3 regions of the Mesorhizobium sp. M0018 genome follow, and region 1 is predicted to be linked to each of the others. Evidence: predicted binding sites of a transcription regulator. Region 1 holds the regulator's gene; each other region holds the start of a gene.

What was found. The regulator LexA, encoded in region 1, represses DNA repair genes until DNA is damaged. The targets are predictions, from matches to a motif close to TGTTCNNNNTGTGTTCNG.
Region 2: the regulator LexA is predicted to act here: its motif matches at 1,429-1,446, upstream of NKJ81_RS09615 (helicase-related protein).
Region 3: the regulator LexA is predicted to act here: its motif matches at 1,535-1,552, upstream of NKJ81_RS05925 (DNA recombination protein RmuC).

What each region holds. Positions count from the first base shown of each region.
Region 1 is NZ_JAMYVL010000007.1:77,958-81,198, reverse strand. It holds gene NKJ81_RS11915 (ComEC/Rec2 family competence protein) at 1-1,138, shown strand, start outside; gene lexA (transcriptional repressor LexA) at 1,132-1,866, opposite strand; gene kynU (kynureninase) at 2,314-3,241, shown strand, end outside.
Region 2 is NZ_JAMYVL010000005.1:232,004-235,244, forward strand. It holds gene NKJ81_RS09605 (acetyl-CoA C-acetyltransferase) at 1-53, shown strand, start outside; gene phbB (acetoacetyl-CoA reductase) at 159-884, shown strand; gene NKJ81_RS09615 (helicase-related protein) at 1,614-3,241, shown strand, end outside.
Region 3 is NZ_JAMYVL010000003.1:275,977-279,217, reverse strand. It holds gene NKJ81_RS05940 (GNAT family N-acetyltransferase) at 1-8, opposite strand, end outside; gene fmt (methionyl-tRNA formyltransferase) at 5-934, opposite strand; gene def (peptide deformylase) at 951-1,481, opposite strand; gene NKJ81_RS05925 (DNA recombination protein RmuC) at 1,585-2,847, shown strand; gene NKJ81_RS05920 (GFA family protein) at 2,887-3,241, opposite strand, start outside.

The sequences.
Region 1 (3,241 bases):
GAGTTTCCAGATGTCCTTCGCCGCGACGGCGGCCCTTGTCGGCGCCTATGCAGGCTGGTCCGATTACCGCGCCGGCAGGGCCACCACGCCGCCGCCGCGGCAGTCGCCGCTACGCTTTGCCACTCGAAAGGTCCTGCTGGGCATGTGCGGTCTGGCGATGACCTCGATCATTGCAGGGAGCGCCACGGCGCTTTTCGCCATATGGCATTTCCAGCGCGTGGCGCCGCTCAGCCTGTTCGCCAATCTGGCCATCATGCCCATCGTGTCACTGGTCGTCATGCCCTTCGCCGTTCTCAGCGCGCTGGCGATGCCGTTCGGTGCGGATGGCCCTTTTCTCTATGTCATGGGCAAGGGGCTGACGGCGATGATCGCCCTGTCCGGGTGGATCTCGGAGCGCTCGCCGATCGATGCGGTCGGGCTGATTTCGCTGAGATCCGTCCTTCTGGTGACGATCGCCCTCGTCATTGCCAGCATGGCGACGACGTGGTTGCGGCTGGCGGCACTTCCTTTTGCGCTCGCCGGCTTGCTGACGACAACGCAGACACGCATACCCGACGTATTGGTCTCGGAGGACGCACGGCTGGTCGCGCTGCCGATCGGCAGCGGTGAACTCGCGGTCAACCGGGCACGCCCGAATGAGTTCACCATCGACAACTGGAAACGCGCGCTCACATCAGAGGCTATCGTCGCGCCGGAAACACCTGGAAAGAACGACCCGCAATTCGACATTGCCGATCCGGCCGACCTACCGCCGGGCATGCCGTTCATTTGCACGGACGGCCTCTGCCTTGCCAGGCATCCATCCGGCGCGATCATCGCCCAAGCCAAGGACCGCGATACTGCGCGGCCAGCCTGCGCCTTTGCCAGCTTGATCGTCATCGACGACGCCACCGCCCATAACCCCTGCTACTACGACCGGCTGGTCCTCGTCGTCACCAAACGGCAACTAGCGCGCGCGGGAAGTGCCGCCGTCTATTTCGATCCACAAGCGGCAACACGCGCCGAGATCCGCTTCGCCGTCGAAAAATCATACCGGCCCTGGCACGTGCAGCGGAAATTTTCACGCGCGGCACGGGGCCTGCCGCCATACCGCCGGGCCGACAACCCCAAAGCCGGCGCCAAGGGCGGAGCTCAGTAGCGGCGGATCAGTCCGACGAGCTTGCCCTGCACCTTGACCCTGTCTGGTCCGAAGATGCGCGTCTCGTAGGCCGGATTGGCGGCTTCCAGGGCGATCGAGGCGCCCTTGCGGCGGAACCGCTTCAGCGTCGCTTCCTCCTCGTCGACCAGTGCCACCACGATCTCACCGGGGCTCGCCGTATCGGCATTGCGGATGATCACCGTGTCGCCGTCGAAAATGCCGGCCTCGATCATCGAATCGCCTTTGACCTCAAGCGCATAATGCTCGCCGCCCATGATCATATCCGGCGGCACCGAAATCGAATGCGTCTGGTGCTGGATGGCGTCGATCGGCACACCGGCAGCGATGCGGCCCATCACTGGGATCGAAACGGCGGCGACGACATCGTCGTCATTTCCGGCTGCGGGCACGCGCGACGATGTCGGCTTGCCTTGCCGAGGGGCGCCTTGCCCAAGACTGCCCTGGATGACACTCGGCGAGAACTTGCGTGCCGCATTGAGGCCGGGGGCGATCGAGTCAGGCAGGCGTAGCACCTCCAGCGCACGGGCCCGGTTGGGCAAACGGCGAATGAAGCCGCGCTCCTCCAGCGCCGTAATCAGCCGGTGGATTCCGGATTTGGAAGCCAGGTCGAGCGCTTCCTTCATCTCGTCGAATGAAGGCGGGATACCGCTTTCCTTCAACCTTTCGTGGATGAACATAAGCAGTTCGTGTTGTTTGCGTGTCAGCATAGCGACCCCCAACAGAATCAGAAAAACAAACCCAGAACAAACACTATCTGTTCCAGTTGTGTTCCGCAACTGTTTAAAGTTTAATGAATGCGTTAAGGCTCGGGAAACAAACGACGTCCCCTACCGGCGTACCGCATTTTCACCGCCGCGAGCCTCATCGCCTTGATTCTGCTTTCGTTTGCGCCCTTCTGGCCTCCTAGAAGGCGGCACTGGCATCGGCCGTCGGTCGGCAAAAGGCACGGAATTGAACCCGTATCGACTGTGCGGTTTGGTCAATGCACCGTGAACGAAACGAACTCAAAACGCCAACCTCGGGTTAAGTCCCGGTTTCCACCGCCTGGTCAGGCTGCTTCTCGCCGGTGGAGCCTTGCTGCGCGCAACCAAGTAATGGAAGAACAGTCGATGCGTGTCCGGCGTTGCGTTGGATCTTGGGGGAGCAGACAAATCATGACAGGAATTCCCGATCTCGTGGCCATAAAGGCGATGGATGCCGCGGATCCGCTGCGCGCGATGCGCGACCGCTTTGTGTTGCCGCAAGGAGTGATCTATCTCGACGGCAATTCGCTAGGAGCTGCTTCACGTGCCGCTTTCGATGAACTGCACAAGGCCGCGACCGAAGAATGGTCGCATGATCTCATCCGCGCATGGAACACGGCCGGCTGGTTCAACATGCCGCTTGAACTTGGCGACCAGCTCGGGCGCCTGATCGGGGCCGCGGCCGGCCAGACAGTGGTCTGCGACACGACATCGGTCAATATCTACAAGCTGCTGCACGCCGCCATGGCCATGCGACCGGAGCGGCAGGTCATCGTCGCCGAGGGCGATAGTTTTCCGACGGACCTCTACATGGCCGAGGGTGTGGTTTCGACGCGAAAAGATACGCTGCTGCGCCTCTCGGGAGTCGACGCGCCGACCATCGAAGAGCTGATCGACGAACGCACCGCTGTGGTGCTGGTCAACCACGTCAACTATAAGTCGGGCGAACTGCGCGACATGCCGGCGCTGACGCGCAGGGCTCAGGAAGCCGGGGCGATGATCGTCTGGGATCTCTGCCACACCGCCGGCGCGATGCCAGTCGAACTCGACAAGGCAAACGCCGATTTTGCCGTTGGCTGCACCTACAAATATCTGAATGGCGGCCCGGGCGCGCCTGCCTTCATCTATGCGGCTGAGCGGCATCTTTCCGACATCCAGCAGCCGCTCACCGGCTGGTGGGGCCATGCACGGCCCTTCGCCTTCGAGCCAGGCTATGCGGCCGGCACCGGCATCCGCCGGTTTCTGTGCGGCACACAGCCGGTCCTGTCGATGCGCACGCTGAAGGGCGCGCTCGACATCTGGAACGATGTCGACATGACGGCGGTGCGCAAGAAGAGCA
Region 2 (3,241 bases), on a different contig from region 1:
CGCTGTGCATCGGCGGCGGCATGGGTGTTGCCATGTGCGTGGAAGCATTGTGATGAGATAAGCGATACGAATAGGATGCTGGCGCAAAGCGAGTAGGGAATAGAGGGCAAACCCCCACCGCTTCAACGCTCAGTCATCTGCATTTCCCGGGAGGACATATGACAAAGGTTGCAATCGTCACAGGCGGGTCGCGCGGCATCGGCGCGGCGATATCGGTCGCCTTGAAAAGCGCCGGCTATTCGGTCGCCGCAAACTACGCCGGCAATGAAGAAGCGGCGGCAAAGTTCAACGCCGCGACCGGCATCCCGGTCTATAAATGGTCGGTCGCCGACTACGAGGCCTGCGCCGCCGGCATCAAACAGATAGAGGCCGATCTCGGTCCCGTCTCGGTGCTGGTCAACAATGCCGGCATCACTCGCGACGCGATGTTCCACAAGATGACGCGCGAGCAATGGAAAGAGGTCCTCGACACCAACCTTTCCGGCGTCTTCAACATGACGCATCCATTGTGGGGCGGCATGCGCGATCGCAAGTTCGGTCGCATCATCACCATCTCCTCGATCAACGGTCAGAAAGGCCAGGTCGGCCAGGTCAATTATTCGGCCTCGAAGGCCGGCGATATCGGCTTCACCAAGGCACTGGCCCAGGAAGGCGCGCGCGCCGGCATCACCGTCAACGTCATTTGCCCCGGCTACATCGCCACCGAGATGGTCAAGGCAATGGACGAGAAGGTCCTCAACGAGCGCGTCATCCCGCACATCCCGGTCGGCCGTCTCGGCGAGCCGGAGGAGATCGCGCGCTGCGTCGTCTTCCTCGCTTCCGACGATGCCGGTTTCATCACCGGCTCGACCATATCAGCCAATGGCGGCCAGTACGTCGCCTGATCGTTTGTCTTTACGTTGAGACAGATCCTCGCTTGGACGAACGGGCCTGCAAAACGGCCCGTTTCTATAGCGGTCTTCCCGTTGCAAGATCTCGATGCAACGCTGCCCCAATCCGGCACGCAAAGGTTAACGGCAAACTCGCAGCTTGTGCAAAAGCCGCCCGGCAGCCTGTGGATTCTCGGTGGAAAAGCTGTTCACGACACAACATGTTGCGGTGAACAAACCAAGAAACTTCAGCTATCGCTGATTCGTCGCCGATTCGTTCCGGCTTTGAGCGGAGCGTTAACGGCGAGAGCTGAAAACACCTGCGAAATGATTAAAGCGCATTAGGAAACATCAATAATTTCATAATGTTGTGCGAAGCAGGTTGGCCAGCCACGACCATTCACCGGCAAAGGTTAACCGCAGTGCTCGCTTTGATGCCGCTTGCATAAATCGGGCCAGTTTCCGTGATTCAGCATGTGGTGAGGTACGCCGGCAGAAAACCCAGATGTAGCCGTGAACAAAACCTGAATCAGCGCGAGTCAGTGATTCGTCGCTGATTCGTTCCAGACTCGTTCCAACTGTTAATCGGGAACAGATTTTCTGGCTTCGAACCGACCAATCGGCCTGCCCTCGGCATATTCCGCTTTCGCTTCGCGCCCGAAATCCCTATGTGTCGCCTGTCATACGCGGCCAATATGGGCGCGCTCCCGACAATGCGAGGCAGAGAGCCTTATTTCCAGGCCGATGAACATCCATCCGAAACACACTGAACCGCTGATCCTGTCGGGTCGAGACGTGACGGCCGTGCTCGGCCCGACCAACACCGGCAAGACCCATCTCGCCATCGAACGCATGGTGGCGCACGAAAGCGGCGTCATCGGCCTGCCGCTCAGGCTGCTTGCCCGCGAGGTCTATACGCGCGTCTGCGAGAAGGTCGGCGCCCATAAGGTGGCGCTCATCACCGGCGAGGAAAAGATCCAGCCGGCGGGCGCGAAATACTCGGTCTGCACCGTGGAAGCGATGCCGCGCGAGACCGACGCCGCCTTCGTTGCCATCGACGAGGTCCAGCTCGCCGGCGATCTCGAACGCGGCCACATCTTTACCGATCGCATCCTACATCTGCGCGGCCGGCAGGAGACGCTGCTGCTGGGCGCGGCCACCATGCACGGCATCCTGCAGCGCCTGCTGCGGGGCGTGTCGGTGGTGACCCGGCCACGCCTGTCGCATCTTGCCTATGCCGGCTCGAAGAAGCTGACCCGCCTGCCGCGGCGCACCGCGATCGTCGCCTTCTCGGCCGACGAGGTCTATGCCATCGCCGAGCTGATCCGCCGCCAGCAGGGCGGTGCCGCCGTCGTGCTCGGCGCACTCAGCCCGCGCACCCGCAACGCCCAGGTGGCGCTGTTCCAGTCGGGCGACGTCGACTACCTCGTCGCCACCGACGCCATCGGCATGGGCCTCAACCTCGACCTCGACCATGTCGCCTTCGCCCAGAACCGTAAATTCGACGGCTACCAGTACCGCAACCTGACGGCGGCCGAGCTCGGCCAGATTGCCGGCCGCGCCGGCCGGCATCTGCGCGACGGCACCTTCGGCGTCACCGGCCAGGTCGATCCGCTGGATGATGAACTGGTCAACAAAATCGAGGCGCATGATTTCGACCCGGTGAAAGTACTGCAGTGGCGCACCGCGCATTTCGATTTCGCCAACCTTGATGCGCTGAAGCGCTCGATTGAGACCAACGCCCCGGTCGAAGGCCTGACGCGCGCGCTGCCGGCAGTAGACGCGCAGGCGCTCGAGCATCTGTCGCGCGACGAGGACGTCCGGGCACTCACCACCGATGCCAGGCGCGTGGCGCTGCTGTGGGAAGCCTGCGCGCTGCCCGACTACAGGAAGATCGCGCCGGCCCAGCACGCCGACTTGATCGCCTCCATTTACATGGACCTTGCCAGGCACGGCCATGTCGACGAGAACTACATGGCCGAGCAGGTGCGCCGTGCCGACACAACCGAAGGCGACATCGACACGCTGTCGCACAGGATTGCCCAGATCCGCACATGGACCTTCGTTTCCAACCGGCCCGGCTGGCTGGCCGATCGGGCACACTGGCAGGAAAAGACGCGCGAAATCGAAGACAGATTGTCGGATGCGCTGCATGAGCGGTTGACGAAACGTTTTGTAGACCGCAGGACTTCCGTCCTCATGCGGCGCCTTAGAGAAAACACGATGCCTGAAGCCGAAATCAGCCCAACCGGAACCGTCCTCGTCGAAGGCCATCACGTCGGCGAGTTGCAAGGTTTCCGCTTCACCGCCGACCAGAGCGCCGGCGGCGAAGACGCCAAGGCGGTGCGGGCGGCGGCGCAGAAGGCGCTTGC
Region 3 (3,241 bases), on a different contig from region 1:
ATGCTCATGACAATTTCATTCCTTTTTCGAGCTTGGCGCCGCGCAGAAACTCCTGCGCGGCAATGGGCCTTGCGCCCGCACGTTGAACTTCGACCGGCCTGATCGCGCCTGACCCGCAGGCGACTGTCAGCCGGTCATCGAGAATTCCTCCCGGTTCGCCGGCGCCTTGCGAGAGCGTCGAGCGAAGCAGTTTCAGCCGTTCCACGCGGCCGCCGATTTCGGCCTCGCACCATGCACCGGGAAAGGGCGACAGACCGCGAATCTGGTTGTGCACGTCGCCGGCAGGTCGCAGCCAGTCTATGCGAGTCTCCGATTTATCGATTTTCTTGGCGTAGGTCACCCCCACCTCCGCCTGTGTGGTAAATGTCAGCGTATTCCGCTCCAGCCGTTCGAGCGCTTGCACTATCAGCGAAGCACCCAAGACCATCAGCCGATCGTGCAGATCGCCGGCCGTCATGTCGGGTCCAATGGCGCATTTTTCAACCATTGCCACCGGGCCGGTGTCGAGGCCTTCCTCCATCCGCATCACCATCATGCCCGTTTCGGTATCGCCGGCCATGATGGCGCGCTGGATAGGGGCAGCGCCGCGCCAGCGCGGCAGCAGCGATGCGTGGCCGTTGAGGCAACCGAGCCGCGGCGCCTCGAGAATGGGTTTGGGGAGGAGCAGCCCATAGGCGACGACCACGGCGACGTCGGCACCTAAGGCGCGGAACGCCTCCTGCTCCGCCTCGCCCTTCAGCGACACCGGCGACCGCACCTCGATGCCAAGCCGCTCCGCCTCGCGCTGCACCGGCGACGGCGTCAGTTCGAGCCCGCGCCGGCCGCCGGCGCGCGGCGGCTGCGTGTAGACGGCTGCCAACTCGTGCCCGGCCCCGGCAATCGCCCGCAGCGTCGGCACGGAGAATTCGGGCGTACCCATGAAGATGACACGCAGGGGCATTCGTCGACGCCTACCCCACCATCTTGCCCGGCGCCTTGTCCCTGGCGAGCTTCTTGAATTTCTTGACCACCATGTCGCGCTTCAGCTTGGAGATGTAATCGATGAACAGCACGCCGTTGAGGTGGTCGATTTCATGCTGCAGGCAGGTCGCCATCAGCCCCTCGGCCTCGATCTCCTGCAGCTTGCCGTCGCGGTCGAGAAACTTCACCCGCACCGCCGCCGGACGCTCGACCTCGGCATAGTAATCCGGGATCGACAGGCAGCCTTCCTCGTAGACCGAACGCTGGTCGGAGCTTTCGAGGATTTCGGGATTGATGAAGACGTGCGGTGCCGGCGTCTCGTCCTCTTTGGCCAGGTCGATCACCAGCATGCGCAAGGGTTCGCCGACCTGGATCGCTGCGAGGCCGATGCCGGGCGCGTCATACATGGTGTCCAGCATGTCGCCGGCCAGTTTGCGCAAATCCCCGTCGACACGCTCGACCGGTTTTGAAACCTGACGCAGGACGGGATCGGGAAGGATGATAAGCGGCTTGATCGACATGGCGTCTCACCTAAGACCTCGCAGGAAAAGCGTCAACCGGGGCGCCTTCGGGTCGTTCACGTTTTGATCTGTGCTGGCAGACCGAATCATCTATGCTGTCGACATGAACGATCTGGCCACCATCCTGTCCGAACCTGTCGCCCGCCTAGGCGCCACCACGATCACGCTCGGCCATGCCCTGGGTTTCGGCGCAATGCTGTTCCTTGGACTGTTCGTGGCGCTCGTCGTTGCGCTCTGGCGATCGGCCAAGGCGCGTGCAGTGGCGGCCGCCGAAGCCGCCGACCACGCCCGCGACGCCGAGGTGCGGATGGCCGGCATTCTGCAATCCCAAGCGGAAATGCAGGGCCGCATGGGCGCCATCGCCGAAGTGTTCGGGGCGCGCCAGGCGGAACTGACACAGTCGATCGGCCAGCGTCTCGATGCCATGACCGGCCGCCTGGGCCAGACCATGACCGAGCAGACGAGATCGACGCATGAGAGCCTCGCCAAGCTGCAGGAACGGCTGGCGGTCATCGATATTGCGCAAGGCAACATCCAGTCGCTGGCCGGCCAGGTCGTGCAATTGCAGGCGATCCTTTCCAACAAGCAGACGCGCGGCGCCTTCGGCCAGTCGCGTATGGAAGCCATCGTCGCCGACGGATTGCCGCACGGCGCTTATGAATTCCAGGCGACCTTGTCGAATGGCAGCCGGCCCGACTGCCTGGTAAAGATGCCGAACGGCGCGCCGTCGCTTGCCATCGACGCAAAGTTTCCGCTCGAGGCCTGGAATGCCATCCGGGCCGCCGAAGGCGCCGAACTGCAGAAGACCGCCGCACAGGCTTTCCGCCGCGACATCGAGGTGCATGTCCGCGATATTTCCGAAAAATACCTGATCCAGGGCGAGACGCAGGACACCGCCTTCATGTTCGTGCCTTCGGAATCGGTGTTCGCCGAAATCCACGAGAATTTCGAGGCGGTTGTCCAGAAGGCGCATCGCTCACGGATCGTCATCGTCTCGCCATCGCTTTTGATGCTGTCGATCCAGGTCATCCAGGCGATCCTCAAGGATGCGCGCATGCGCGAGCAGGCACACCTGATCCAGGGCGAGGTTATCCGGCTAATGGAAGACGTCTCCCGGCTAGACGAGCGGGTGCGCAAATTGCAGACGCATTTCGGCCAATCGGCCAAGGACATCGAGGACATCCTGGTCTCGACATCGAAGGTGACCAGGCGCGGACAGAAGATCGAGGCGCTGGAGTTTGGCGTGCAGCCGGCGGAGGACACCCCCGGTTCGAATGGCAGCGGAGCAAAAGCGGAAAGCAGCCCGCGCGTCGCCGATTCGAAAACCGGGCAGTTGAGGCTAAGGGTCGTCGAAGGCGACGATTGAGAGCTACGCCGGAACCGGAGGCTTCGCCCCGGTCTGGCGCTACTGCTCCTCGATGATGGTTGTGCCTTCGAATTCGGGCAGCCAATGCAGCGCCGAGCGGTGCCAGATCTGCTTTCTCGGCACCAGTTGCTCGCGCTGCCGTGCCGTGCCGACCCTGATACCGTAAACCTTCGGTCCCTCGCCCGCCGACGTGGCGTAGAGATGCGAGCCGCACTCACCGCAAAATGCCTGGGCGCGCTTGGCGCCACTCGAACCGGTCTTGATATAGATCTTCGGCGTGCCCTTGGTGATCCTGTAATTGTCCTCGGACGCCGGCACGGTGACGCGAAAAGCCGTTCCGGTTAGCTTCTGACAATCGATGCAGTGACAAATGGTGGTCTTTTCCGGATCGACT